Regions from separate parts of the Lysinibacillus sp. RS10 genome, predicted to be linked through region 2. Evidence: riboswitches for the same ligand, from Rfam matches in the RefSeq annotation. Region 2 holds a riboswitch; the other holds the start of a gene.
What was found. A riboswitch is a leader RNA that binds a small molecule or an ion and turns the genes downstream of it on or off. The one in region 2 is predicted to bind cyclic di-GMP.
Positions count from the first base shown of each region.

Region 1: linked by a shared signal. The riboswitch ahead of ACB089_RS02485 (hypothetical protein) and the one ahead of ACB089_RS09480 (amidase) in region 2 are both predicted to bind cyclic di-GMP.

Region 1 is NZ_CP167122.1:477,215-492,390, forward strand. It holds gene ACB089_RS02435 (hypothetical protein) at 308-475, shown strand; gene ACB089_RS02440 (thioredoxin family protein) at 576-1,136, shown strand; gene ACB089_RS02445 (diacylglycerol kinase) at 1,237-2,151, shown strand; gene ACB089_RS02450 (cytochrome ubiquinol oxidase subunit I) at 2,467-3,813, shown strand; gene ACB089_RS02455 (cytochrome d ubiquinol oxidase subunit II) at 3,810-4,835, shown strand; gene ACB089_RS02460 (hypothetical protein) at 4,848-4,970, shown strand; gene rlmD (23S rRNA (uracil(1939)-C(5))-methyltransferase RlmD) at 5,192-6,559, shown strand; gene ACB089_RS02470 (FadR/GntR family transcriptional regulator) at 6,952-7,677, opposite strand; gene ACB089_RS02475 (FAD-binding oxidoreductase) at 7,925-9,310, shown strand; gene ACB089_RS02480 (bile acid:sodium symporter family protein) at 9,321-10,304, shown strand; cyclic di-GMP riboswitch class I at 10,850-10,936, shown strand; gene ACB089_RS02485 (hypothetical protein) at 11,080-11,454, shown strand; gene ACB089_RS02490 (hypothetical protein) at 11,499-12,212, shown strand; gene ACB089_RS02495 (methyl-accepting chemotaxis protein) at 12,256-13,335, shown strand; gene ACB089_RS02500 (tRNA dihydrouridine synthase) at 13,788-14,750, shown strand.
Region 2 is NZ_CP167122.1:1,846,730-1,861,905, forward strand. It holds gene ACB089_RS09455 (acyl-CoA carboxylase subunit beta) at 1-1,188, shown strand, start outside; gene ACB089_RS09460 (hypothetical protein) at 1,321-1,488, shown strand; gene ACB089_RS09465 (hypothetical protein) at 1,553-2,512, shown strand; gene ACB089_RS09470 (M20/M25/M40 family metallo-hydrolase) at 2,763-3,878, shown strand; gene ACB089_RS09475 (chemotaxis protein CheW) at 3,904-4,392, shown strand; cyclic di-GMP riboswitch class I at 4,530-4,623, shown strand; gene ACB089_RS09480 (amidase) at 4,667-5,554, shown strand; gene nspC (carboxynorspermidine decarboxylase) at 5,597-6,736, opposite strand; gene ACB089_RS09490 (saccharopine dehydrogenase family protein) at 6,733-7,962, opposite strand; gene ACB089_RS09495 (hypothetical protein) at 8,178-8,378, opposite strand; gene ACB089_RS09500 (hypothetical protein) at 8,761-8,955, opposite strand; gene ACB089_RS09505 (hypothetical protein) at 9,272-10,012, shown strand; gene ACB089_RS09510 (LysE family transporter) at 10,477-11,109, shown strand; gene ACB089_RS09515 (Cj0069 family protein) at 11,144-12,190, opposite strand; gene ACB089_RS09520 (MarR family winged helix-turn-helix transcriptional regulator) at 12,726-13,220, shown strand; gene ACB089_RS09525 (beta-carotene 15,15'-monooxygenase) at 13,222-14,259, shown strand; gene ACB089_RS09530 (ABC transporter permease) at 14,296-15,176, opposite strand, start outside.

The DNA of each region.
Region 1 (15,176 bases), 1.4 Mb from region 2:
TTATTTTTAAAAAGTAATACATACTAAAGGTACTATTCTTTTTGTTTGAGGTATCCATACAATTTACAATTTTAAGATGAAATGAATGCCCTGACAGTTCAGCCGAAAAACAGGCTAGCTAAGGTCCTGCACAGTGCTTGTGTCAACAAATTGAAGAGGTTTGTCAGTCAGTCGCTTGGATGATTAGGTAAGTGTTTTCTCAGCATTTGATGTGGGGTTATACTAAAAAATGGCTCATCACCAAAAGTTGTGGATGATATTTGTTTAGATTTATTTAGATTTATGCCTTGTATATGGGTTGATTGGAGTGGAGACAGGGCGACTTCTTGGGGATCAGCGGCTCATCGGATGCTCCCAGGAAGCTTTGCTCTGCGCGAAAGCGAAGCGTCAGCGGCAAATGTTTTATCTGCGCGAAAGCGAAGCGACAGCAACAAAGCGCCCAGTCGGAACGAAAATCAACCACACGTTATGGTGATGAGCTAAAAAATACCAACTTAACACTTTATGGTTGTCTAAAAAAAGTTTTCATAGCAAAATATAGAATAGAACATGAAATAACATTAGGGGGTTAATCAATGAAAACTGAACAACAATATTTCAAAGATGCGATTTCGATTCAGCAGTATATGGATAATATGACGACGTTGAAAGAGGAGAGCATCCGTATTTATGATGGCTTTGAAGTGCCAACGAACGATGGCTTTATCGGGCTATTAAAGGACAAGCAGCCAAAAATTTTAACAATTACTGAAGATTGGTGCGGAGACGCAATGTTAAATAACCCGATTATTCGTCGTGTAGCAGAGGCTGCAGGTTTAGAAATACGCACAGTACTTCGCGATGCTGATACAGATTTAATTGATCGCTATTTAACAAACGGTGGCCGTGCAATTCCAATTTATATTTTATTAGATGATGTTGGTCAGGTGATTGGAAAATGGGGACCACGTGCACCAGAATTACAGGAACTAGTAGTGAGCAAACGAGCTAGTTTACCTGATAAAGAAGATCCTACATTTGAAGATGCACAAAAGGCATTGTATGCAGAAATTCGTGAAGAGAATATGACGAATAAATCATACTGGACATTTGTTTATGAGGATTTCAAAAAGCAAGTGACAGCTGCATTGCAGTAATTGTAGATCACAAGGCTGCATGTCAAAGAATTAGGATATGCAACATTTAAACGTAAAATTCGTTGAAGGAATAGAATCTTATGAAGCAGGAAGGTATGTTATGAAACGAGCAAGAATCATTTATAATCCTACATCTGGACGTGAAGCATTTAAAAAGCATCTACCAGAAGTATTGGAAAAACTAGAGGTAGCAGGCTATGAGGCGTCATGTCACGCAACAACTTGCGAAGGCGATGCAACCGTTGCAGCAAAAAATGCAGTAGAACGTGGCTTTGATATAATCATTGCAGTTGGTGGAGATGGCACATTAAATGAAGTTATTTCAGGTGTAAGTCCATTTGAAAACCGTCCGAAAGTTGGTCTAATTCCAATGGGCACAACGAATGATTTTGCCCGTGCAGTGCATATCCCTCGTAATATTGCAGATGCTGTTGAGATTATTATTAAAGGTGAAACGTTACCAGTTGATGTTGGTTTATTAAATGGAGAACGCTATTTCATCAATATTGCCGCTGGTGGACGTATTACTGAGTTAACATATGAAGTACCAAGTAAAATGAAAACAATGCTAGGACAGTTAGCTTATTACGTAAAAGCAGTAGAAATGATTCCATCAATCAAAGCTTCTCATATGCGTATCGAATATGATGGTGAAGTGTTTGATGGGGATGCCATGATGTTTTTATGTGGCTTAACCAATTCAGTAGGTGGCTTTGAAAAGCTTGCACCAGACGCAAGCATTAATGATGGCTACTTTACTTTATTAGTATTGAAAAAAGTAAGCTTACCTGAATTTATTCAGCTTGCCGCAATGGCATTAAGGGGCGAGCATTTGAATGATGATCGTGTAATTTATAAAAAGGCAAGTGTTGTAAAAGTATCTACTGAAGACGAGATACATTTAAACTTAGACGGTGAGTATGGTGGGGATGCACCTGCAACATTTGAAAACTTAAAGCGCCATATTGAAATTTTTGTTCCCATTGAAGATATTCGTGAGGAAGACCGTATCTAAGTGCCTAAATATTGACTATTTTTACCATAAGAATTGTCTATAATGAGGATTGTGAACGAATTAAGAAAAATGTTTGGCAAATGTGCGTATATTACTTGAACAAAATTTGAAACCTTTATAATAGGCCGAAATATCGGTCCATTATAAAGGTTTTTTTCATGGCAATAGTGGAAAATAAGAGTATGGGGTAAGAAAGGAAGTGTTGACTTTGTATAAGTCGCAGGAAAGAAAGCTCATATGGCTAAGCTTTGGCGTTGCAATTATTATGCTACTTTCCATGCTTGGAAGAATATTTGGTAGTTAGGAGGCAATGAAATGGTGAATGAATCAGCAGTCTTTTGGAGTAGAGTATTAACGGAGCTGACGTTATCGTTCCATATTATTTATGCAACGATTGGTGTAGGTGTCCCGTTAATGATTATGATTGCTCAATGGACTGGATATAAAAAGAATGATGAGCACTATATTTTAATGGCAAGACGTTGGGCACGAGGTTTTGTTATTACAGTTGCAGTCGGAGTTGTTACAGGGACAGCAATTGGCTTACAGTTGTCTTTACTATGGCCGAACTTTATGCAGCTTGCGGGCCAAACAATTGCATTACCGCTCTTTATGGAGACGTTTGCATTTTTCTTTGAAGCCATCTTCCTGGGCATCTACTTATATACTTGGGATCGCTTTGAAAGTCAGAAAAAGCATATGCTGCTATTAATTCCTGTAGCTGTGGGTGCTTCGATGTCAGCTGTGTTTATAACAATTGTGAATGCGTTTATGAATGCACCTCAAGGATTTGACATTGTGGACGGAGAACTTGTAAATATTCAACCTTTTTTAGCAATGTTTAATCCAGCAATGCCGACAAAGGTAGCGCATGTTCTCGTTACTGCTTATATGACAGCAGCATTTGTGTTAGCAGCAATTGCAGGATACCGTATGCTTAGAGGTTCTAAGCATGTGTACCATAAAAAATCATTATTTTTACTTATGAAGATTGGCCTGATTTTCTCCATTGCAGCGGCGATTATTGGAGATTTTTCAGGAAAATACTTAGCAGAATATCAGCCAGAAAAATTAGCTGCAGCTGAGTGGCATTTTGAAACAGACGATAAAGCCTCACTTATTCTATTGGGTGTATTAGATGGTGACGAAGTAAAATATGCAATTGAAATTCCTTATGCTCTAAGTATTTTAGCGCATAATAATCCAAATGCAGAGGTAATTGGCTTAGATCAATTTGCTGAAGAAGATCGACCACCACTGTATATTCATTATCTCTTTGATCTCATGGTGTTTATTGGCATGTTTATGGTATTAGTTTCATTGCTTTATGTAGTCGGGAAAGCTCGTGGTTGGCTGTTTATTCATACACGTTGGTTTAGATGGATTGTCGTTGCAGGTGGACCACTTTCAATTATTGCAATTGAAGCGGGCTGGTGGCTTGCTGAGGTTGGAAGACAGCCTTGGGTCTTATATGGTTTAATGCGAACACCAGAAGGGGCCACAACGAGTGACCATGTGGATTTAATGCTGCTGTTGTTTGCAGGCGTGTATGCTGTATTGGGCATAGGAAGTATTGTAGTTTTAATTCGTATGTTCAAAAAGAATCCAATTGAGCGTGAATTAGCAGATCGCCATTCTGAAAAAGGCGGTGACATCTTATGACATTAGAGATTTTAGGTATTTCAGTTTTGTGGATTTTCCTATTTGGCTATGTCATTGTAGCTTCAATTGATTTTGGGGCAGGTTTTTTCAATGCCTACAGTCTACTCGTTGGCAAAAATCATATTTTAACAAATATTATTAAACGTTATTTATCACCGGTTTGGGAAGTAACGAATGTCTTTTTAGTATTCTTCTTTGTTGGGATTGTTGGGTTTTTCCCGCAAACAGCCTTTTATTATGGAACGATTTTACTTGTGCCAGTTAGTATTTCGCTAGTGCTACTTGCCATACGAGGCTCCTACTATGCGTTTGAATCATATGGCTCACGTGGACATATCGGATACACGCTAACGTATGGTATAGCAGGATTACTCATTCCGGCCTCACTTTCTGTTGTCTTTGCGATTGCTGCAGGTGGCTATGTTGATATGGTTGATGGGCAACCGGTTTTAAACTATTGGACATTGTATACGAGCCCATTTGCTTGGAGTATTGTCGTCTTGAGCATTGCAGCGGTACTCTATATTTCAGCTGTGTTTTTAACATGGTATGCCCATAAAGCAAAGGATGTAGAAGCAACAAAACTAATGCGAAAATACGCACTTGTTTGGGCGATACCTTTAATGGTGAGCGCGCTTGGTATTATGTATGAAATGAAATCGATCAATCCTGAAACTTACAATAATATGGTTAATTTATGGTGGGTGTTCGCCATTTCAGCCGTACTATTTATCATTACTGTGGTGTTAATTTGGATGCGAAAAAATTACGGCCTTGCAGTAGGACTATTGATTGCCCAATTTGCTTTGGCATTCTTCGCTTATGGTATCGCACAATATCCGTATTTACTGTATCCATATTTAACAATTTACGATAGCTTTACAAGTACACAAATGGCGATTGCACTCGTCATCGCATTTATCTTAGGTCTATGTCTGCTTATTCCATCACTATTTTTATTGTTGAAATTATTCCTGTTCAACAAAAATTACGTGACAGGAAAAGAAGACAATCACGCATAGGAGGTTAGAGTGATGGAGAAATTTCTCATGTTTTATGCGCCATTTATAGTAGTCATCCTCGGAATTGTGTTTGCTTTCTGGTGGGCACCAAAAGATCACCATGTAACAAAAGAGGAAGGAGAGAGTCGCGAATAGCGGCTCTTTTTTCTACTTTAAGCTTTGGAAGGTTCGAGCATATGGCATTACTGCTCGGGTCGTGTGCAGAAGTGATCAAGTGGAAGACGAATCTGCTCGGGTGGAGTGTCGTACTGCTCAGGTCATGGATGTTGAGCAAATAGCTTACAAGATCAAGTCTTGTTCTTTTTTCATCCGCCAACACATGCTACAATAAAGAGATTGAAATGGAGGATGTACGAATGTCAGCACCCGTGAAAAAGAATGACCGATTAACAGTTTATATAGAAGATTTAACACATGATGGCAATGGCGTTGCAAAGGTCGATGGCTATCCATTATTTATCCAAGGGGCACTTCCTAATGAGACGGCGGAAGTTCATGTTTTAAAAACGTTAAAAAATTATGGCTTTGCGAAAGTTGTAGATATTCTTAAGCCATCGCCAGATCGAGTAGAAGCACCTTGTGAATATTTCAAGCAGTGTGGTGGCTGTCAATTACAGCACCTGTCTTATGAAGGACAGTTAAAATGGAAAGAGAATATGGTGCGTAATGTCATGCAGCGTATTGGTAAAATTGATGCGCCTGTTCTACCTGTGAAAGGCATGGAAGAGCCTTGGCAATATCGTAATAAAGCCCAAATTCCTTTCTCCTCGAATGAAGCAGGACAAGCAATTGCTGGCTTCTATAAAACGAAGTCTCACAGCATTGTCGATATGGAGCGTTGCTTAATTCAGACAGGTGAAGCGGATGCTATTCTTACAGGCTTGAAAAAGGAATTAGCGGCAATCGGTATTCGACCATACAATGAGCTAACACATGAGGGAATGCTACGCCACGTAGTTATTCGTAAAGCACGAGCAACTGGTGAAGTCATGGTTGTTCTCGTAACGAAAAAGAAAAAATTCCAGCAAAAAGAAGCAGCTGTTGCGACAATCCAGAAGCTTGTCCCGAATGTCACATCCATTATGCAAAACGTTAACAGCGACAAAACGAACGTTATTTTCGGTGATGAAACCGTGAACCTGTGGGGCAAGGACGTTATTATCGATACAATTGGTGATGTTCGCTTTGAAATTTCAGCCCGTTCATTTTATCAAGTAAACCCTGAGCAAACGGAAGTCCTTTACAAACAAGCATTAGATTATGCTGACTTACAGGGTGATGAGCGAGTAATTGATGCTTACTGTGGGATCGGCACCATTTCATTATTCCTTGCAGAAAAAGCAAAGGCTGTTATGGGTGTTGAAATTGTCCCACAAGCTATTGAAGATGCAAAACGCAACGCAGCATTAAATGGCTTTACGAATACGTATTTCGAGGCCGGCCCAGCAGAGGAAGTGATCCCACGCTGGTATAAGGAAGGCAAGGAAGCGGATGTCCTAGTAGTGGACCCACCACGTAAAGGCTGCGATGAGGCTCTTCTTCAGACGATTTTAGAGCAACGTCCTAAACGTGTTGTTTATGTGTCCTGTAACCCAGGTACACTAGCGCGTGATCTCCGTATTTTGGAGGATGGGGGCTATCAAACACAGGAGATTCAGCCAGTGGATATGTTCCCACATTCAACGCATTGTGAAGCGGTCGCTTGGTTGGAGTTAGTATTGTAAAATAAAAGAAAAATCTCATCAACAAAATAAAAATTTCCGTTTCAAGACCGATTTTCAGTTAAAATAAACTTTTCTTATTTAAGGTTCTTTATCAATAATATCCCGGATTTGATTCAATACGAATCCGGGTCTTTTTCTGGCATGATTTAATAAAAAATTCAACAATTTCATCCGTACTTTATAAAAATGATATCAAAAACACCATGTCCTGCTTCAAAGGTTATTCCTCGCAAATGTTTTTAGCAAAGTCGACACTAGCACATCTTGTGCGTCGGAAAAAAACCACTGATTTAACTTTCACTTATTTTATTACAAAATCACGCTGACAAGAGCAATTTAAAACCGCTCGTCATTATGAAATCTATAGTTGTCTATTAGGAGTGATCATGGTTTTAGTCGTGTTGTTCTCCAATAGGACTTAAAAGCGATTCTGTCAATTCTCGCCTTATTTGCGTAATATGTTTTTCCATGAGTTGTTTGGCTTGATTTGCATCACCAGCTGCGATTGCTAAGAAAATTTCTTTATGCTCATCAATGGTCTCTTGCGTACGTTCTGGATCATTCAAGCGTTGTCTTCGGGTAACACGGATAGTGTCTTGCATATGTTCACTAAGGGTTTGGAATAATTGTAAGAATATCGAATTATGTGAAGCGAGAACAATATTAATATGGAAACTTAGGTCAGCTTGAATTCCTAATTCTACATCATTTTTAACTTGATCCATCATTTCTAATGCTTTACCAATTCGTTCTAAGTCTTCAGAAGTAGCTCGTCGTGAAGCTAAAAAGGCACATTCAACTTCAAGTGCCTGGCGAAGTTCTAACATTTCATATATTAGTTTTTTTTCAGTTTTTATGATTGTAGATGAAAGTTCTTCTCCTAATGAATGGTATTCTGGTGTTCTGATAAAGCTGCCACTGCCTTGTTTAATTTCAATAATTCCTTTGATTTCAAGCTTCCGAAGTGCCTCTCTAACCGATGTTCGACTTACATTAAAACGACTCGCTAATTCTCTTTCCGTCGGGAGTTTTTCTCCGGGCTGTAATTCCCCATTTAAAAAATATTCCCTTATTTGATCAACAATTACTTCATATGCTTTTTTCTTTGGTTGTGGCATTACCTATGTCATTCCCCTCAAATACATAGTACTGTAAACGCTTTAATCATACAGAAATACTTCGGGATTATCAATTTAATAAAAATAATAATTATTGATATTTTCTGAATATTTAGTACAATTAATAAAGGTTGGACCAATTTGAATAATTCAATAAATTGGTATGACATATATATTTGTAATTCAAACAACTAAAATACCATTAGCAAATACTTTGAAAGAATGAGAGTAAAAAGGGGAGAATGAAATGATTACGACAAATGAAGAGTTAGTGATTGCTCTACAGAGAATTCTTACAGAAAGTCAAGTAACAATCAATCAAACGATTTTAGAACAACATAGCAGTGATGAATCGTATCATAGTGCCAGTTTACCAGATATTGTTGTGTTTCCGGCAACGACGGAAGAAGTGAGTAAAATAATAAACATAGCAAATCAATATAAAGTACCGATAGTGCCATATGGAAGAGGAACAAGCTTAGAGGGGCATGTTATTCCTTATGACCATGGGATAATGGTTGATTTTTCCCTCATGAACAAAATATTAGAAGTTAGGGAGAAGGACTTTCTTGTGAAAGTTCAACCAGGGGTGACGCGTTCTCAGTTGAATAAAGAGTTGAAAAAATACGGATTGTTTTTCTCTGTAGACCCGGGAGCAGATGCAACACTTGGGGGTATGGCAGCAACAAATGCTAGTGGAACAACATCTGTTAAATATGGGACTTTGCGCGATCAGGTTCGAGATTTAGAGGTTGTTCTCTCAGATGGTACGGTGATTCACACGGGGAATTTAGCAGAAAAATCTTCATCTGGCTATCATTTAAACGGTCTATTTGTAGGATCTGAGGGAACTCTTGGTTGCTTTACTGAATTGACGGTACGAGTCTATGGGATTCCAGAGTATGTTATGGCTGCTCGAGCATCCTTCAAAACAGTCAATGATGCTATCGAAGCAGTCGTTAGTATTTTACAAGCTGGAATCCCAATTGCAAGAGTTGAACTTGTAGATGAAATTTCAATGAAACAGATAAACTTGCATAGTAAAACAGATTATAAGGAACAATCAACCTTATTTTTAGAGTTTCATGGAAATGAAGCTGGCCTAAAGCAAGACGTTGAATTTATGAAAGAAATTGTAGTGGTTCACAATTGTGAAAATATTGAATTTGAAACCGATAATGCAGCTCGAAATCAGCTGTGGGAAGCTCGCCACAATTTAGCTTACGCCTATATCCATGGACATCCAGGGAAAAAGCTAATGGTGACCGATGTTTGTTTACCGATTTCCGAGTTAGCAGGTGCTATTGCCCATGCGAGAGAAGCGCTTGATTTATTAGCGCTTACAGGGGGGATTGTTGGCCATGTCGGTGATGGCAATTTCCATGTTCTTTTAATGATTGATATGAATGATTCTAATGAAATAAAAAAAGCGGATGAATTTAATGAATTGATTGTGATGTATGCACTTGAACAAGGGGGAACTTGTACAGGAGAACATGGTGTCGGTATTGGTAAACAGAAATATCAAGAGAAAGAACATGGAAAAGCATTGATTGTGATGGAAAAGATTAAACAAGCGCTCGATCCTGACGCACTTTTGAATCCAAATAAAATATTAAAAATAAAGAAATAGGGGTGGAAGTATGAAAATTTTAGAAGCCATTAGTACGATAGCTGGAAAATACTTTGCCGTATGGGTCATCTGTATAGCTGTTATTGCCTTTATAGCTCCAGATCCATTTTTAATATTTGGAGGATATATCACGATTTTGCTAGGCATTGTTATGTTTGGTATGGGGCTGACGTTAAAAGCGGTTGATTTTAAACTGATTTTAACGAATCCAATGCCCGTCATCATTGGTGTATGTGCCCAATATATTATCATGCCACTTACAGCTTTTTGTATTGCTTATATTATGAACTTGCCAGCGGAATTAGCTGCGGGGCTAGTCCTTCTTGGTTCTGTGCCGGGGGGGACTGCTTCAAACGTCATGGTGTATCTAGCTAAAGGCAATGTACCATTATCAATCACAATGACATCTTTTTCGACGTTATTAGCGCCAATTGCAACACCATTAATACTGCTATTACTTGCAGGCAAATGGATGCCAGTGGATCCAATAGCAATGTTTACTTCAATTATTCAAGTAATCATTTTCCCAATTATCCTAGGTATTGTTGTAAGGAGATTGGTCCCTCAGGTCGTAGAAAAAAGCATTAATGTTGTTCCTCTTATCTCAGTTGTTGCTATTATGATCATTGTTTCTGCTGTTGTTGCTGGTAATGTCAATAGCATCGCTTCGGCAGGATCCATTATTTTTATGGCAGTAGTGTTCCATAATGCATTCGGATTGCTGTTTGGCTATTTAACAGCTCTTGTGCTAGGGCTTGATGAAAGTAATCGAAGAGCTATTTCGATTGAAGTGGGCATGCAAAACTCTGGATTAGGTGTAGCGTTAGCCACTGCCCATTTTGGTCCCTTAGCTGCATTACCTAGTGTTCTTGGTGCTGTTTGGCATAATATTTCTGGTCCGATTCTCGCTACTTATTGGTCGAAGAAACCGGAGAACGTAAAGAAACAGCTTAATGAACAGATTCAGGAAGGCAATGGTGGAACTCGTATTTAACTTATTTCAGCGGGTGTTCAAACATCCACTAAAATAGAGGAACTCAGTTTAAGAACACCACGTCCTGTGGCAATTTATCTGTTGCTACCGTTGCGTTAGCACTACGCTTTCGCACTAAAACCATCTGTCGACCTATAGCCTCCGGACGCAATTGTGTCGAGGCATAATCGATAAATTGCTTAAGTAGCATTATAATAATGAGTGGATTTTTAGGATGTAGCCTAAAATTCCACTCTTTTTTATCGTTACGTTTCCAAATAAGGAATGAATAAAGTGAAATAACGCATTTATGAAAAATGAAGTTGATTCTTCTTATTAGATGAATGTGAAAGAATAGGCAGCCATTTGCTTTTCCTACAATCTGGGCATGATTAGAAATTCTCTCTGTGAAAAAATCACCAAACAGTATTTTCTTGTCCATTCCTTTAAATATACGGAAAAATTCTCTAAATCTTCCGATATTCTTTAGAGAAAAATACCTACAGTCGACAAAATTTTACAAAACATTTATAATCTAATAGTAATATGTCAGCGTAATTTTAATAAATTGAAAACGGCAAACTTATCGAAAGGTAAGGACGCAAAGCTACGAGTCTAAAATCCTCTTGGAAAATGATAGTCGGGTTGCCAAGATGATAAGCGATTTTTTGGCTATCCTAATTATGTTCAGGGATAGTTTTTTTGTGGAAAAAATCAAAGGACTGAATATGTATTTATTTATATTTATTACAAAAATGCTAACAGCTTTAAGAAAATTATAAAAAGGAGATTTGAGATGATAGTCGTTGATAAAGAGAAATATAAAATGGCGATTTATGAAGCCAAAAAAGAAGTACACGTCCAAATAATAGGGTTTATTAAACCAGCGCTTGTAGAGGATTATTTAAAAGATTTGACAGAGACAGGGTCAAAAGTACAGAAAAATACCTATACATTTGTTGTTGATGCAACACATCAATCACCCCTCCCTTCAAAGATTTCTGCAGAACTAGGACAAACATTAATGTTTTATGCTTCACTAGGCTTTAAAGATATATTTATTGTTAATCCAACCTCTAAAATTGCCTATGTGCAAGTGCGAAATGCTTTAGAGGGAGTTAATTTCCCAGGAACCGTAGTCGACAATGTTTCGCAATTACCAATGCGTTAGTCTTTAATTAACTATAATCACATTTTGAAAAAGAGGAATTTAGGATGCAAACAATTCAAGAATTATATACTTATGAAATCCTTACAAAGGACCAACCAGATTTAATTGAAAAGACAGCAGAATGTTTAGCAAAAACATTTATTGGGGTAGAGGTTGCTGGCAAATGGGTGCAAGAACCGATTATCGGGTACGCCTTAAAACTACCTTACGAAGATTTCTATCAATTTACGAAGGAATATATTGAAGCAAATGTTCATCAAGGATACTGTGCTGTTGCACTAGATCAAGAGCAAAATGTTGTAGGCGCATTAGTTGGGGATACGAATGTCTTTGAAATTATCGAAGAGGATATTTTTGAAGGCACATTTGCAGATATGAATATTGTTATGCGTGTATTAGAGGATATTGATGAACGTTTCCTAGAAGATTATAAAAATCGTTATGGAAAAGATATGGAAGATGGAGAAGTGTTACATTTATTTTTATTAGGTGTAATTGGTGAGCATAATCGTCATGATATTGTACAAAATTTAGGCGATGTATTAATAAAGAAAGCAACAGAAGAAGGCTTAAGATTAGTATTAGCTGAAGCGACAAATCCAAAGTCAATGCGTGTGCTGGAGAAGTATCACGGACTAACAAAATATGTAAACGTAGAAGGGGGTTTTATTGTTCATAAATATGAAAGCAATGAACATCTAAGCAGTATTCCACCGACTGTAGCAGATGGAATTTACATCATTGTAAAAGAACTATAAAATTTCTTCACTAATACGTTAGTAGAATAGGAGAATTTTTTTCATGGAAGCTATTATGCTAGGAATTATTGTCGTTTTATTATGTACATCTTTGTATTTTGCTTACCGATATTTTTCACTTAAACGTCATTCCCATATAAATAAAGAGGCACTAAATGGAATGCATGAAATATCAGCAGGTCAAGTAAGTGAGCAATTTAATAAATTCGCAAATAATGTGAATGAAAAAAGTAAAAATCTTTTAGAACATGGAGATTACGCAACTGAGAAGGCTGATACTGTAAGGGCCGCAATCGATGAAGTCGGTAAAGGATTAAAAAAGCAACTAGTCGCTACTGAAGAGAGTGCTACTTCTATCGAAGACATCACAGTGGCTATTGAAGAGCTATCTATAAGATCTAACCAAATTTCAGAACAATCGAATACGACGTTAGAATTAACGCAAGAAGGCAATGAAAAGTTAAAAGATTCGTTGGTGAAAATGGAGCATTTTAATCAAACGATTAATACGACATTTGATGCAATCAATATACTTGGAGAAAAATCGTACGAAATTGGTAATATTGTTAAAGTAATTACAGGGATTTCAGAGCAAATAAATTTATTAGCATTGAACGCAGCTATCGAAGCAGCTCGTGCAGGAGAACACGGTAAAGGGTTTGCTGTAGTTGCTGATGAGGTTCGTAAATTGGCTGAACAATCACGTCAGTCAGCTGATGAAGTTTCGAATATTGTAAAAAATATTCAAGAAGAGACGAACAAAGTTGTCATATCAATGAAGCAAGGAACAGAAGAGTTTGAACAAACAAATACTAAAATACTAGAAATCGGGAATATGTTCGAAAAAATTGTAGATACTACAAAAATTATTGCTGAAAATAATGTGGAATCATCTGCAAGCACAGAAGAACTATCTTCGAGCTCTCTGCAAATTATGGAAGCAATGAAGGATATTTCTTTCATTTCGCGAGAATCAGTAGAAATGTTTGAAGAGTTAGTTGGAATTAGCGATGATGAATTAAATACAATGCAAAAACTAGTTCAAGAAGCAGAGTATCTTGTAGATTTAAAAAATGATGCAGAAAAATTACTTTCTTCATTAAATCATGGAAGTAATGATTAGCAGCCGGTTACATAAAGCTACCTACAATCCTATGTTGCTTCAAACACTCAGCACACAGTGAATGCTGTGCGTAACTTGGAATAGCTAACTTAATATTCGTTGAAATTAAAAAGCAGACGGTTTAGAAATGCGATATTGCACCTCTAATTGGCCGTCTGCTTTTACTGTTATTTTAAAGTTCCGCAACTGGCTAGTCTCACCACAATGTGAAGGGATAGCTTGGTTGGAGTTGGTATAATAGAAAAGCAGTTAATATAGAAAAATTACCATTCAGCACCGACTTTCGTTAAAATAAACATTGCTGATTTTCACAAATTATAAATGTCCATATGTACTTGTATTGATAATAAGTTATTAAGCATGATATAAGTGTAAAAGAAGTGGAACATTGGGCTTTATCTTTTTGATCGAGAGTTAAAGGTGTATCCATAGTGAGAGGATTTGAGTTTGACATGATAGATAATTTTTGGCGTGATTTACCACGACCATTTTTTGTACTTGCACCAATGGAAGATGTGACAGATGTTGTTTTTCGTCACGTAGTAAGTGAAGCCGGTCGACCGGATGTATTTTTCACAGAGTTTACAAACTCGGATAGCTATTGTCATCCAGAGGGCATGAAAAGTGTGCGTGGTCGTTTGATTTTTACAGAAGATGAACAGCCAATGGTGGCACATATTTGGGGGGATAATCCCGAGTACTTCCGTCAAATGAGTATTGGTATGGCAGAGCTAGGATTTAAAGGCATCGATATTAATATGGGTTGCCCTGTACCGAATGTGGCATCGAGGGGGAAAGGTAGTGGCCTTATTTTGCGTCCAGATGTAGCGGCAGAGCTTATTCAAGCAGCAAAAGCGGGCGGACTGCCTGTCAGCGTGAAAACACGACTTGGCTTTAGCGATGTAAATGAGTGGGAGGATTGGCTAACGCATATTTTAAAACAGGATATAGCGAACCTTTCTATTCATTTACGTACAAGAAAGGAAATGAGCCAAGTAGATGCGCATTGGGAGCTAATTCCGGAAATCAAAAAATTACGTGACCGTATTGCACCAAATACGCTACTAACAATCAATGGAGACATTCCTGACCGTCAAACTGGGCTGCAGCTTGCTGAACAATACGGGATTGATGGCGTTATGATTGGGCGAGGTATATTTAAAAATCCTTTTGCTTTTGAAAAGGAACCAAAAGAGCATAGCAGTAAAGAGTACCTTGATCTTTTAAGACTGCAGCTTGATCTTCAAGATCAATATGCGGAAGCACTACCACGTTCAATCACAGGGCTGCATCGCTTTTTCAAAATTTATGTCAAAGGATTCCGTGGAGCTGGTGAATTAAGAAATCAATTGATGAACACGAAATCAACAGATGAAGTGCGTGCATTGCTTGATAACTTTGAAAAAGAATGTTGATGGGACGGGGACAGTGAAATGATGTAACTCTTAAGAATGTAATAAACCCACCAGCATCCTTATGTTGCCACATATACTCTGTACATGTGGAGTGCGTAGCAAAGCTAAATTTAAAAGGAAGAAAGTATAAAGCCTTAAGCGATAATTAGTTTTAATTTAATATTAAATTAAAGAAGCTGTTGCTTTTGTTTTTTAATGGTACGGAAATATCTTCCGTACCATTTTCTTTTGCAATAAAGCCCTTCTGATTGATCCCACATTAACTGTCCGTAAAGCAAGATACCCCCCACTGCTTAAAGTATCACTTTATCCTTCTCTCACACAGTATATCTAACTACTAAAATTCAAATTTTCCCGACCTTCAGTATTATTTTTTTGTTTATTCAGAATAATAGTTCGTATGGATGTTGACTTTTTAACTATGGT
Region 2 (15,176 bases):
GGTACACCATTCATCGGTATAAATGATTCAGGCGGAGCTCGTATTCAAGAGGGTGTACTTTCACTAGACGGTTATGGCCATATTTTCTATCGTAATGCAATCTACTCTGGAGTTATTCCGCAAATCTCAGTTATCATGGGACCATGTGCTGGTGGAGCGGTATATTCTCCAGCAATCACAGACTTTATTCTAATGGTTGATAAAACATCTCAAATGTTCATTACAGGACCTAAAGTTATCGAAACAGTAACAGGTGAAAAAATCTCTGCTGAAGATTTAGGTGGTTCTAAAGTAAACAACGCAGTAAGTGGTAACGCTCACTTCCGCGCACCATCTGAAGAAGAAGCAATTAATCAAATTAAAAAACTATTAAGCTACTTACCACAAAATAATAAAGAAAAAGCTCCAAGACAGCCACGTCCAGAGGTTGATGACTATCTTCCAGAAATCGTGGATACTGTGCCAATCGAAACAACTCGTCCTTATGATGTACGTAAAGTAGTGGAGCAAGTAGTGGATGAAGGTTCATTCATGGAAGTTCACTCGGAATTTGCTAAAAACGTAGTCGTTGGTTTTGCGCGTATTGCTGGTGAATCTGTTGGTCTAGTATGTAACCAACCTAAAGTACTAGCTGGCGGGTTAGATATTGATTCTTCGGACAAGGCTGCTCGTTTCATTCGTACTTGTGATGCTTACAATATACCAATCATTACATTTGAAGACGTTTCTGGCTTCTTCCCAGGTGTTAAACAAGAGCATGGTGGGATCATCCGTCACGGAGCTAAAATCCTTTATGCATACTCAGAAGCAACTGTACCAAAAATTACAGTCATTCTCCGTAAAGCATATGGTGGTGCATACGTTGCCCTTAACTCTAAATCAATCGGAGCAGACCTTGTATTTGCTTGGCCTAACGCAGAAATCGCGGTTATGGGAGCGGCAGGTGCGGCAAACATCATCTTCGCGCGTGAAATTGCAAAATCAGAAGATCCAGAAGCAACACGTGCAGCGAAAATTGAAGAATATAAAGAAAAGTTCGCGAATCCATACGTTGCAGCATCTCGCGGTATGGTAGACGATGTTATCGATCCACGTGATACACGTATTAAGCTAATTCAAGGGCTAGATATGCTATCAAACAAACACGAAACACGTCCAGAGAAAAAACACGGAAACATTCCTCTATAAGAATTGTACAAGTCTAGTAGTCATTCGATTACTAGGCTTTTCTTTTAAACTTGAACTAATTTGAGAAGTTAAAGCCTCCGCGGATTATGCGAGTGAAGTGGCACATCGGACACCCTCAGGAAGCTTTGCTCTGTGCGAAAGCGACAAATGTTTCTAACTGCGCGAAAGCGAAGCGACAGCGACAAATGTTTTATCTGCGCGAAAGTGAAGCGTCAGCGGCAAATGTTTTATCTGCGCGAAAGTGAAGCGTCAGTGGCAAAGCGCCCAGCCGTAACGGAAATCAACCACACGTTATGGTGATGAGACAGATAATTGAAACATATCCTCGTTTCATCCGTACATATATGTAGAGGAGTTGAGATGAATGGAATGGAAACAATTACAAAAAGAGCAGGAAATGATTCATGCACAATTAAGAACTGTCAGTAGGTTAAGTGAACAAAGGGATTTAATTGAAAAGCAAATCGAGCATGCACAACAGGAAATTTATAAACATTCTACAGCACTCAATCAAATTCGTATGAAACTCGATAAGTTAGAAGGCTTTTCTTTTATGAATATGATCCGAACGTGGACAGGGCAACAAGATGAGCTACGTGCAGAAGAAATCGACAAGGCAGCCGTGTTTGAATTAAAAATAAATGAAGCAAAGAAGATGGAAACTGATTTGACAGCTGATTTAGGGCAAGTAAACACTAAACTTACTCAAATTGATGAACAAGTGTTGCACGAGGCGTTAAGCGTATTAAATGCTAAAAAGAAAAGCTACTTACAAATACATGAGCCTGAACAGGCAAAAAGGCTTGAACAATTAGCGCATGAAGAAATGTTAACGAAACAACTAATTGTAGAAATAAAGGAAGCTGAAGAGGCTGGTGAAGCAGCACTTACTAAGCTTGGACAAGCAGCAGAGTCCTTGCATTCCGCAAATGGATACTCAACATGGGATACGTTTTTTAGTGGGGGACTTATTGCTACACATTTAAAGCATGATGCACTTGATAAGTCGGAAAATTATCTTCATAATGCTCAAATAGCTTTGCAACGTTTTCATAACGAACTACTGGATGTACATGATATGTCTACGAAAACATTACCAGTTGAAACAGATGGATTTGTAAAATTTGCGGACTATTTCTTTGATGACATTTTTTCAGCTTGGTCCGTCCATTCCAAAATATCAACAGCAAGAGAACAGGTTTCTCGTGTACAAGATGATGTACATAATACGATTTGGCGTCTACAGGATAAACATAACAAGGCAGAGGATTATTTGCAGTCTCTACAAAAAGAGAAAGAAGCTATTTTCCAAGCATCGATATAAAGCAACCTGTGAAAAGAATCTCCTTCTTTCACAGGTTTTTTCTTCATTTCGCAATAAAAAAAGTACAGCACCGCGGCAACATTTGTGGAGGAAGCGGCTCGACGCTCGCTCGTAGGAAAGCGAGGAACCCGTACCCTGATAAAATAACGTAGTTCTTAAAAGCGAATGATTTAAACTCTGCAGACGTTGTGCTAAAATAAAATATATACTATAACGTGGAAAAACACGTAAACTAAGGGAGTCTTCCAACATGACAAGTCGTTTAGTAGAAGAGTTTTTTGAACTCGTACAAATCGATTCAGAAACAAAACATGAACAAGTGATTGCGCCGATTTTAATCGACAAATTAACAGCACTAGGTTTTACAGTAGAACAAGATGATGCACATACTCGTAACGGGCATGGAGCAGGGAATATACTTGCAACATTAAAAGGTTCGTTAGATGTCGAACCTATTTATTTTACTTCGCATATGGATACAGTTGTCCCAGGTAAAGGTATTAAACCGTCTCTTCGTGAAGATGGCTATATCGTATCCGATGGCACAACAATTTTAGGTGCTGATGACAAAGCTGGCCTTGCTGCTTTATTTGAAATGGCTAAACGCTTAAAAGAGCAAAATATTGAACATGGAGATATTGAATTTATTATTACAGCTGGTGAAGAAAGTGGACTTGTTGGAGCTAAAGAGTTAGATCCATCTAAAATTAAAGCAAAATATGGTTTTGCAGTAGACAGTGATGGCAAAGTAGGCGGTATTGTAACAGCTGCACCATTCCAAGCCAAAATCTTCGCTAAAATAATTGGGAAAACAGCTCATGCTGGTGTTGCTCCAGAAAAAGGAATATCTGCGATTACGGTTGCTTCTAAATGTATTGCACAAATGAAGCTTGGTCGTTTAGATGAAGAAACGACAGCAAATATCGGTCGCTTTGAAGGTGGCCAGGCAACAAATATTGTATGTGATGAAGTGACAATACTAGCGGAAGCACGTTCTATCGACAAAACGAAGCTTGATGCACAAACTAAGCATATGCAGGAGACGTTTGAGCAAGTTTCTGCTTCATTAGGGGCAAAAGCTGAAGTAGAAGTGAAACTAATGTATCCTGGCTTCCGTGTAACAGAAAAGGATAAAGTTGTTCAAGTGGCAATGGCAGCTGCACACAGCATTGAACGTACACCAAAGCTTGGTATTTCTGGTGGTGGATCTGATGCCAATGTTATTGCTGGCTTCGGTATCCCTACAGTAAATTTATCTGTTGGTTATGAGGATATTCATACAACAAATGAAAAAATACCAGTAGAAGAATTAGAAAAATTAGCAGATTTACTTGTCGAAATTGTAAAAGAGTCTGCAAAAAAATAACAACAGAGTCGAAGGATGTGACCGCATGGAAAGTGTAAAGGCAGTAGTCTTTGCTTGTGGTACAGAGGAATATGCAGTACCTGTGGAGCAAGCGATTTCGATTGAAAAGTTAGAACACGTAACACCTATTCCTCATTTACCCAATTATCTACTAGGCTTCACAAGAATTCGTGGTGAGCTTGTGCCTGTGCTTGATTTTGAACGTATTCTTTACAACCGTTCTTCAAATACTGCAACAGCACGTGTTATCGTATTGAACACGGATGTTGTGAATTATGGATTACTTGTGACAGAAGCTCGTGAAATTCTTGATTTTGATGAGTCTGTATTAAAGCAAGTGGGACTTGTCAATTATTCAAAAACACGCTACTTTACAGCTGTGGCAAATCTGGAAAATCGTATGATTACATACGTAGACCCAAAAATACTTGTGAATTCATTAGAAGGTATTCGTGAAATTATTAATTATTTGCACAAATTGCTTGAAAATGAAAAGGAAAACGTAGAGGCTTAGTACTCTACGTTTTTTTTTGCTGCTATAGTAAAAATCACCTGTGTTTATACGATTTTATCGAACAGTACTCCCGATAATTATCAATTGGACCTACAGACATTTTCGTTCTAACTGCGTATTATGTAATGTAATAAAACTACTGTAAAAGGCAAACTTCACCGAAAGGGAAGGACGCAAAGCCATGAGTCTAAACACTATATTAGTATAGTGCATGATTGTCAGGTTGCCAGGTTCTGTTCTATGAGCCTTGGTAAATAGAATGGAGATGTAACATATGGTAAGTCGTTCACTATCAAAAGCAATCATTGCTTTTATAGTAACAATTGTAAGTACGCTAGGATTAACAATAGGGAAGGTAGAGGCAACGGCCATGCAAGATAGGGCTACTTGGTTATGGGATACGATGAAAATTGTTGAAGATGAAACAGGCGTACTCCAATTTTTAGAAAGCAAAGATGTTAACAAAGTCTATTTACAGATTAATACTGATATAGCAAATGACAATTATAAAAGCTTTATTGACAAAGCAACAGCAAAAGGTATAAAAGTATATGCATTGGATGGTGCTGCAAGTTGGGTGTCAGAGGATGGCTATAAAATGCAGGATCAACTGTTTGAGTGGTTAAATACATATAATGAGCGTGCATTAACAACAGAGCAATTTTCTGGGGTCCACCTGGATGTAGAGCCCTATCTAAATAGTGGGTGGAGCTCGAACCAAGTAAATACAATCGAATCCTATCAAGCGCTCCTTACTAAAGCGAAAGAGGAGGCCAATCAATTACAAATACCTTTGGAAGTCGATATGCCATTTTGGTTTGATGAGATCGCTTATAGCAATCAATATGGCAATGGTATATTAGCTGAATGGGTTATCGATCAAGTGGATAGTGTTTCGATCATGGCCTATCGAGATGCAGCAAAAAACATTATCAAAATAGTTGAAAATGAAATAGAGTATGCACAAAAAGTAAATAAATCAATTGTGATTGGTGTAGAAACAGGCGCTTCTAATGAGGGGAAAACAATTACCTTTTATGATAATGGAGAAGCCTATATGAATAAACAATTAGCAACGGTTCATCGTCATTATGCCAATAAAACAAGCTTTAATGGTTTTGCCATTCATCATGTCGATAGTTGGATGAATATGCGGCCATAATAAAAAATCCTCTCCAGCTGAAGTTGGAGAGGATTTTTTCTATTAGGAAAGTCGACCGCTATAGTCTTCAAATTTAAATTCACGAATAACTTTAATGCCTTCTTCATCGTTATAAGAAACGATTGATGGAAGATTTACCCCATTAAACATATGGTTTTTCACCATTGAGTAATGTGCCATATCCGTAAATACAAGACGATCTCCTGGTTTTAAAGGTTGTTCAAATGAATAATCACCAATAATGTCACCAGCAAGACATGTAAGTCCGCCTAGACGATATGTGTGTGCTAGCTCATTTGCTTGACCAGAACCGATAATCATAGGGCGGTATGGCATTTCTAGAACATCTGGCATATGACATGTTGCCGATGTGTCTAAAATTGCTAAGTCCATACCGTTTTTCTGAATATCAAGAACAGTTGCTACTAAATAACCAGTATTTAGTGCAACAGCTTCACCTGGCTCTAAATATACGAGAAGGTTATACTTGTCTTGGATGTAATTAATGATATTCACTAGCTTTTCTACATCATAATCTTCACGAGTGATATGGTGACCACCGCCAAAGTTTAACCATTTCATTTGATGCAAAACATCACCAAATTTTTCTTCGACAACTTGTATAATACGCTCTAACGTATCTGAATTTTGCTCACACATTGCATGGAAGTGTAAGCCATCAATACCGTCAAGCTGTGACTTGTCGAAGTTGGCTAATGTTGTACCTAGGCGAGAATTTGTGTAGCAAGGATCGTAAAGGGCTGTTTCAATTTCAGAGTACTCAGGATTAATACGAATACCACATTCAATTGTTTTACCAGCAGATTTTACTTTATCCTTGTACTGTGCCCATTGGTTAAATGAGTTAAACACGATGTGCTCAACATAGCCCAGAAGCTCGTCCATCTCATGCTCCATATAAGCAGGTGCATAAACGTGTACTTCCTTGCCCATTTTTTCATAGCCAAGTCGCGCTTCGTGAAGTGAACTTGATGTAATGCCGGCTAAATATTTACCTACTAAAGGGAATGTTGAATGCATTGAAAACCCTTTTAAGGCAAGTAAAATACGGCAGCCAGTGCGATCTTGAATTGATTTTAAAAGCTCAAGATTTTTTGTTAATAATCGCTCATCCACTACGTAAGAAGGGGATGGAACTTTTGAGAAATCAATTGGTTTCATTGGTTTATTTCCTTTGCATCTAAATCAAGGTCAAGTAATTCTGGATTATGGCTTTCTTGCCATGGTAGACCCCATTTATTTAGCGCATCCATGAATGGATCTGGATTGAAATCTTCGACGTTCCAAACGCCTGGTTTACGCCATTCACCGTTCATCACAAGCATCGCGCCAATCATTGCAGGTACACCAGTTGTGTAAGAAATCGCCTGTGAACCAACTTCGTTATAACATTCTTCGTGGTCACATACGTTGTACACATAATAAGTTTTTTCCTTACCATCTTTTAGACCGCGAACGATACAACCGATATTTGTTTTCCCTTTTGTACGTGGTCCAAGTGATGCTGGATCAGGCAGTACTGCTGTAAGGAAGTGGATTGGTTGAATCATTTTTCCTTCAAACTCGATAGGCTCGATAGAAGTCATACCAACATTTTCTAATACTTTTAAATGTGTTAAGTATTTTTCTGAGAATGTCATCCAGAAACGGATTTGCTTTAAGCCTTTAATGTTTTTAGCAAGAGATTCTAACTCTTCATGGTATAACAGATAAATATCTTTTGGTCCAATTTCTGGTAAGTTATACACTTCTTTTTTCTCAAGTGGTGCAGTTTCTATCCACTTGCCTTCTTTCCAGTAACGACCATTCGCAGTAATTTCACGAATGTTGATTTCTGGGTTGAAGTTTGTTGCGAAATGATAACCATGATCACCAGCATTTGCATCCACAATATCAATGTAGTGGATTTCATCAAATTCATGTTTTTGAGCATGAGCTGTGAAAACGCCCGTTACACCTGGATCAAAACCACTACCAAGTAATGCAGTTAAGCCAGCTTTTTCGAACTTCTCTTTGTAAGCCCATTGCCATTTATATTCAAATTTTGCCGTTTCAGGTGGCTCGTAGTTTGCAGTATCCACATAGTGTACACCTGTCGCTAAGCAAGCATCCATAATCGTTAAGTCCTGATAAGGTAGTGCTACGTTAATGACAACATCTGGTCCAAAGGCTTTAATAAGCTCAATAACCTCTTCTGTATTGTCTGCGTCTACCTGTGCAGTTTGGATCTTTGTTTTTCCGCCTTCTAGTTTTTCTTTTAGAGCGTCACATTTTGAAACAGTTCTACTTGCGATACAAATTTCCTCAAATACGTCCGAATTTTGAACACACTTGTGTACCACAACACTGGCTACTCCGCCAGCTCCGATAATCAATGCTTTACCCAATTGTCTACCCCCAAGTTCATAAAAGTATTGTCAAACAAGCTGATTATACAGAAAATTGATTTACTACTCAATCATTGTTTTTAAATTTTCTACAAAAAAATTTATTTTTCTACAACAATCAGTCGTATTCAGAGGGGAATACCACGAAAAAAGAAGCTTTCTATGAAAAAAAATCCCTTTACTACTGCTGTAGAAAAGGGGAAAAATGAGGCTCATCACCATAACGTGTGGTTGATTTCCGTTCCGACTGGGCGCTTTGTAGCTGTCGCTTTGCTTTCGCACAGATAAAACATTGCCGCTGCCGCTTCGCTTTCGCACAGATAAAACATTGCCGCTGCCGCTTCGCTTTCGCGCAGAGCAGAGCTTCCTGGGGGCGTCGGGGCAACAGATGTTTTTTGTGCGAAAGCGCAGTGCAACGTAGCGGCAGCGACAGGAAGTTGGTCACGAAGGCGTTATCACAGGACGTGATGTTTTTAGCCTTCGTTCCCCATACCGCTTCGCTCCAGGGTCTCGGGCCAACAGATGTTTTTTGCGCGAAAGCGTAGTGCTAACGTAGCGGCAGCAGAGGGTTTTGTTTGTGCGAAAGCGCAGCGACAGCAACAGCACCGATGTTGGGCACGAAGGCGTTATCACAGGATGTGATGCTCTTAGTCTTCGTTCCTCGATCGCTAATCCCCAAGGAGTCGCCCAGTCTCCACTCCAATCAACTAATATACAGTCCATATATTTTAAAAAATGATAGCTCATCCCAATTCTAGTAATAAACTTCGAAACTATATTTTCCACCCAGCGATTTATTTAGAAAAACGATTTGAAATTTTCATCCCGCCATAAATAAAAAAAGATAATGAGTAATGTACTTAAAATTCCCGTCACAAGGGCATAAGTACTGAGGGCCACGTCCACTTGACTTTGCAGAGCATAAATGAAAATAGCTCCTAGTGTAAATAAGTTTCCAATAATAAGCGATATAAAATGAAAGCGACTATTCATAGCAAGCCCTCCTTTATATTGAATGCACAAATGATGTAGATAGACTACTTCAATTATCTCATAATTCAGAACTTTATCAACCTTTTTTGATAAGGGTAAATAACAGTACTTTTCTAATACAATGTCTTGCTATTGAATTAGAATGATAAGAGAAAAGTCCTGGAAGATATGTTAATACCAGCTCAACAAATGGAACATACGGCATATTAAATTAGTTGAATTGAAAGAATTTTTAGATGATAATAGATCCTTTTCTCTCTAAAGATGGTAAACTACCTATAAGACTTTTCTTTTGGTGAAGGTGAGGATTTTAATAGTGATCAAACAGTTTGATGAGCAAGTCCAACAGATAAATGAATTATTTTTAAGTGGAAAAGTGAAAGAAAGCTATCAGTTAGCGAAAATAGTTTTAGCTGATAGAGCGTTTATTGAACATGAATCATTGGCAACAATTCAACAGCACGTCGCGTTGTTAGAAGCGAACGGCTATGCAAATATGCCTGTTCCGTCTGCTGAGAAGGAGAGGCAAAGTGTTGAACGGGCAGATGGCTCCTACCCAGAGCGTGATGTACTCGCTGCTTATTTAGGAAGTCAGGATGATGAACAGTTTGCTAAAGTGGTAGACGAATTATTAGCTGGATCCATTGAAGCGCAAGCGAATGCCTACTATACAATGGCTGAATATTTTGTTCTTGCTAAGGAGCATGATAAGGTAATGGCGCAATTTGTCGAAGCGGTAAAATTACAGCCAAATAAAGCTCTTTACTGGGGAGCCTTTGCACAGTTTTTGAACCGTAGTGAAGGCAGTCCGTATTTGGCACTGCGTCTCATTGAAGAAGCAATTCAGTTAGATAGCATGAACCCTCGCTGGTACTATATTCAAGGAAATATTTTCTTGCAACTTGTTGCAGCAACAAAAAATTTAAGCTATTTACCGGCTTTAGAAGAAGCCTGGGAAAAGGCTAAAAAACGCTGCTCTGCTAAACAGATTGCCCTAAAAGTGGACATTGCGAAATCCAATGACCTACTATTGCAATGGAAAAAGCAAATGTTATAGAAAGAAAGGATACCTCTCGTAGTTAGGGGGTCTTAGAATGCTATAAGTCTGACTTCAAATGATGTCATATAATTAAGGAATCATAAATAAAATAGGGAATGAACAATCAGGTTTACCTATATTAATAATTATTCCATAAAAATGAATAATTATTAATATTTACATCTTTTTCTGTATTTTTATGCTATAATACAACTATAAACGGACGTATGAAACTTATTTTATCTTTATTCAGCAGATCTTTTCTGTAGCGAAAGCAAAGCGACCGTTACATCCACCTTTCTAGGTGAAGAGATGAATGCGGATTTGGTTCCTTTTCAGTAGGTGCCCAAACACCGACTGAATGAAGATAAAGCCTCCGGCGGATGTCACGGATATTGAAAGGAATGGATTGTGCGTGCACAATTCAAAATCCGAACGCAATTACGCCAAGGCGAAATTGATTGCATGAAAGAAGTGTTGCTTTGAGTTTATATGTAGCGTATGTGTTGGTAGGACTTGCGATTGCCATGCCTGTAGGAGCCATTACAGTAGAAATGACAAAGCAAGGACTAAAAAATGGTTTTATGCATGGCTGGGCTGTAGGGCTTGGTGGTATGACAATTGATGTTGTATTGGTTTTTGCTTTGTATATGGGACTTGCCTCCATTTTAGCAATGCCCATCATTCAAATTCCTATGTGGCTTATAGGGGCTGGCTTCTTATTCCTTTTAGGTTTGGATTCAATAAAAAATGCTGACCAGGATATTACGCTGGCAGGAGAGAAAGTGACAAAATCGTTTTTCACTTCTTATCGAAATGGTTTACTAGTAGCAATTTCGCCTGGAAATCTAGTTTTTTGGGTAAATGTTTTTGGTGTCGTACTAGCCAAATCATATGGGCAAGGGGAGTCAGCTAGTTTTTTAGTCATTGCTGCAGGGGTTCTGAGTGGCATATTGTTACATGATATAGGCTTGATGACCATTATTTCTGTTACCCGTAAAGCGATGAGTCGTAAAGTCATTAAGTCGCTTACAATAGTAGCGGGCGTATTATTAATTGGCTTTGCAGGGTATTTTATTTATGAATTTATACAAGCGATCAAAGTGTATATATAAAAAGTGCGATCCCAAAAGATCGCACTTTTTCATTTTATGCTGAAATATCGGTATTTTCACTGATACAAGCCAAAATTTCTTCTGCTACTTGATGTGCTAAAGAGAGTTCAGAAGTGAAGCCTACACATGAACAATTCATTTCTCCTAAAATATAGCAATCCTCGCCAGCTTCGTTTGTATCTAACATGAAATCGGCTGTCCAAATTAACGGTAAATTATAATTGCCGAGTAAGCTAGTAACGAGAGGGAGCTGGGTTAAAAAGTTTTGTACAAGCTCTTCCCAGTCTTCCGGTGCGTCATAGCGATATTGCGCGCCTGAGAACAGTGTTGCACTAAAAGCGTCTTCGGAATCTGCTGGTTTTTTATGTACTACGTGAACTGCTTTATCACGCAACATAAATAAGCGGATTTCACCTTCAGTAATACGAGGAAGGAAGCGCATATCAATTAGCATGCCATTTGGACCTGTAATGTACTGTTCACAGAACGTCATGAAGTCTCCGAGTTTCCAATATTCCACATGATTATCTTTTGCTTCGGTACATTTAATCTCCGCATCAAGTGGCACTTCTGTGATCCCTTCAGCAAGAGGTTCAACTAATTTTACTCGCCATATCCCTTCGCCCGTTGAACCACGATTTTGCTTTAGAACTCGTTCAGTAATAGCAAGAGAGGTAGGGAATTGGGCTTTAAATGCTTCAATCGTATAATAAGCAAATGTATCATTGGGCACTAAATTTGTAGAAGACAGCTTTGATAATACATCTTTAGAGCCATAGCCAATCATTGCATCGGGATGAGGCATACCGATGACACCTTCATTACATAGCTCGCGTAACATATCAAAATATTCTTCCTCTTGCTGTAAGTTTCCGGGATTGATACGTGATACAAAGGCTGCACCATACTCTTTGACATAATGATAAATTTCCTCTTTTTTTGTAACATCAAAGAAAATGACTTCTGCATCCTGTCCTCGTTGTTTTAGCGCATTCACCATTGGCATTGTATCTTGTCGATAGCCATCTGGTCCCTTATCTGTGCCGCCACGAACCTCGAAAAAAATAACTTTTTTATCCATAAAAAAATACCCCTTTAATATGATTGATGATATTTTCAGTATACTGGACAGACAAGGAAAAAGGATATATAAAATAAGTAAATTTTATGTATAGATTCATCGTTTTTATGATCTGTTATAGGAATTAATGACTAATATTTTCGGAATAATCCGAATTTATTGGATTTATGCTAAGCGTGTTTTTTCTAAAAAACAGTGAGGTATAAAATTAAACATAGAATAAGGAATGTTCCGATAAATTGAAAACCACTGAAGGAAATTTTAAGCCAAATTACACTTGTTATAACAGCTGTAAGGGGTTCTAAGCTGCGAAGCAAGAATACGTGGAAGAGAGGTAAATATCCGCGCGCGAAGCAAAGGAATAGCCATGAAATGAGAATCAAATCCCCATTTGTGAAAAATTATTGAAAATTATAGGTAAAAGGATGGAGCCTTTTGCACTGGATTTATTTACAGCTATAACCAAATGTGGTAAAGTAAAGTTAATAGTAAAGAAGACTTTACTATTAACTTTACTTAAAGGATTTGGTTTTTAATGAAAAAGGATGAAGAACTTCTATATCACCTTGTACAGGAAATAAATGATGCCATTTATTCGATGGATAGTCATTTCATTAAGTTACATCAGAATTTAGTGACTGATGATTTATCACCTAAGCAACTAATTTTATTAGATTTTATTGAAAAAAATAGCCAAGTGACGATAGGACAGATTGCAAGTTATTTGAATATTACTTCAAGTGCTGTCGGTCAATTGGTTAGTAAACTTGAAGAACAGCAATATGTAACTCGGAGTATTAATCCTGAAAACCGACGTGAAATATTTGTAAGTCTAGATACTTCAGGCTTTAAGTATTTTGAACGAGAGGAAGAAATAAAACGATTTATTATCTCTAAATATTATTCAAAGCTCGAATTAAGTGAGCTTGTGCAATTAAAAGAGGTTATTCAGAAACTCAATCAAATTGTCATTAAGGAAGGCACTATCGATGCATTAAATGATCATCATTTGAAAAAAGGGGAGCTGTAACATGATCGCTTTAAAGAAAAAGCAAAATATATGGCTAGCATTTTTGTTAGTCGTTCTCGCTAGTAATTACACACTCTATAACACGGGACTTGGCTTATCTATTTTACCAACTGAAACAAATGGAGTTGTCATAGGGTCATTAATTGATTTTCTCCTTGTAATGCCTGTTTTATTTATGCTGTATAAGGGTAAGTTTTCTGTAAAACAAGCGGTAATTTTAGCAGCGTCTGGTTGTATTGCAGCCCGTTTTATTATTCCAATCGAGCATCTACAGCCTTTTGTTGCGGTTACGTGGGTTGGATTTGCCATTGAAGGTTCGATTATTTTATTAGAAATATTACTAGTTGCAACTCTTGTTCGTTACATGCCAAGAATTCTAGCAGATGTACGATCAAATACTTTACCAGATCTGTTCACATTTCCACAAGCAGTTGAAAAACATGCCCCAAAGCATCTTATTATACAAATGCTTTGCACAGACTTTTTAGTACTTTACTATAGTTTGGCAAGCTGGAAGAGAAAAGAGCGTCCAGGATTAACCTTACATAAAAACTCCAGCTATATTGCTTTTCAAATTATGATCATCCATGGAATTGCCATTGAAACAATAGGAATTCACTGGTGGCTACATGAGAAATCAATGGTTCTTTCTATTCTATTGCTTATTTTTAATGTATACTCTGTTGTATTTTTTATTGCAGATATGCAGGCAATTCGTTTAAATCCTGTCTATGTAACATCTGATAAGCTGTATTTGTCTTTAGGTTTGATGAAGCGTGCAGAAATTCGCTTTGAAGATATTGAAGAACTTATTGAAGATAAGGAACAATTGGAAGGAAAATTATCTAAAGATACGATTGATTTTGTAGCACGTGATTTTGGTGAGGCCTACCCACAGTTTATTTTAAAGATGAGGGAACCTGTGGAAGTGACTTTTATGCTTGGACTAAAAAAACGTTATAACAAAGTGGCGATTAAAGCGGACCAAGTGCAGGAATTTAGAAATATGCTATTATACGGAATAGAAAATAATAGATAATAAAATACAGGTGCTAGCAACTAAGCTAGCACCTGTTTAATTTACAAGACTAAAAATTACTAAGATAACAAGAACACACAATAATGGGAAATCTACAAACCCTTTAATTAATCGACTTTTAGCTATCTGAATTTGTTCATTGGATAATTGAAAGATTGACCAAATTCTGTGCTCAATAATTTGTTGGATTATCGATTGCATAACGCTACGTAAAGTAAAATAAAGCATTCCAATTATGATAAATTTACCCCAAGTCGGAACAATGATGGTAAGCCCAATCCCCATCGCTAAAAAACGAAGATAGCCAAGGCGATACTGTTTTTGGCGAAGCATCGTTTTGCATACTATTTCCTCTATAAAATAATCGGAACGTCTAAACATGCGCTTTGAATTTTTCCATAGTAGACGAGGCTTTTTAAATTTTGGCACTAACTGACTTTTAAGTTCAGGAGTAATTCGAAATAAGAGACTTTGCCATTTATAAAAAGCTGCTTGGTCGAGTTTCACCTGCTGATCAAAATATTTCGTGCTATAAATAAAATGTCTATAATAATAGCTTGCGCAATAGACAAAAAGAATTAGATAAAAAAGTGCCGTAATAATATTGGGTACATACAAAAAGAAAACTGTGCCGAGAATACACATCACAATTTTACTTAAAAGCTGCTGCCATTTACGAAGTCTTAATTTTACAAGTGCATTGAAAAAATTAGTTGTAAATAGTAGCAGTAATAAAATAAGTAATTCCAAAATTGTTATATGATGAACGATTATGAAAATGGGCGCTAATAAAGCAAGGGCAGAAACAAGTATGAAGAGCTGCTTACTAAACGTCCAATAAAGACCAGCTTGTTTTAACTTTATCATTTGTTTTTGATTTTGGATTAAAAAAAGGCGATCAGCTCGTTGAAAAAATG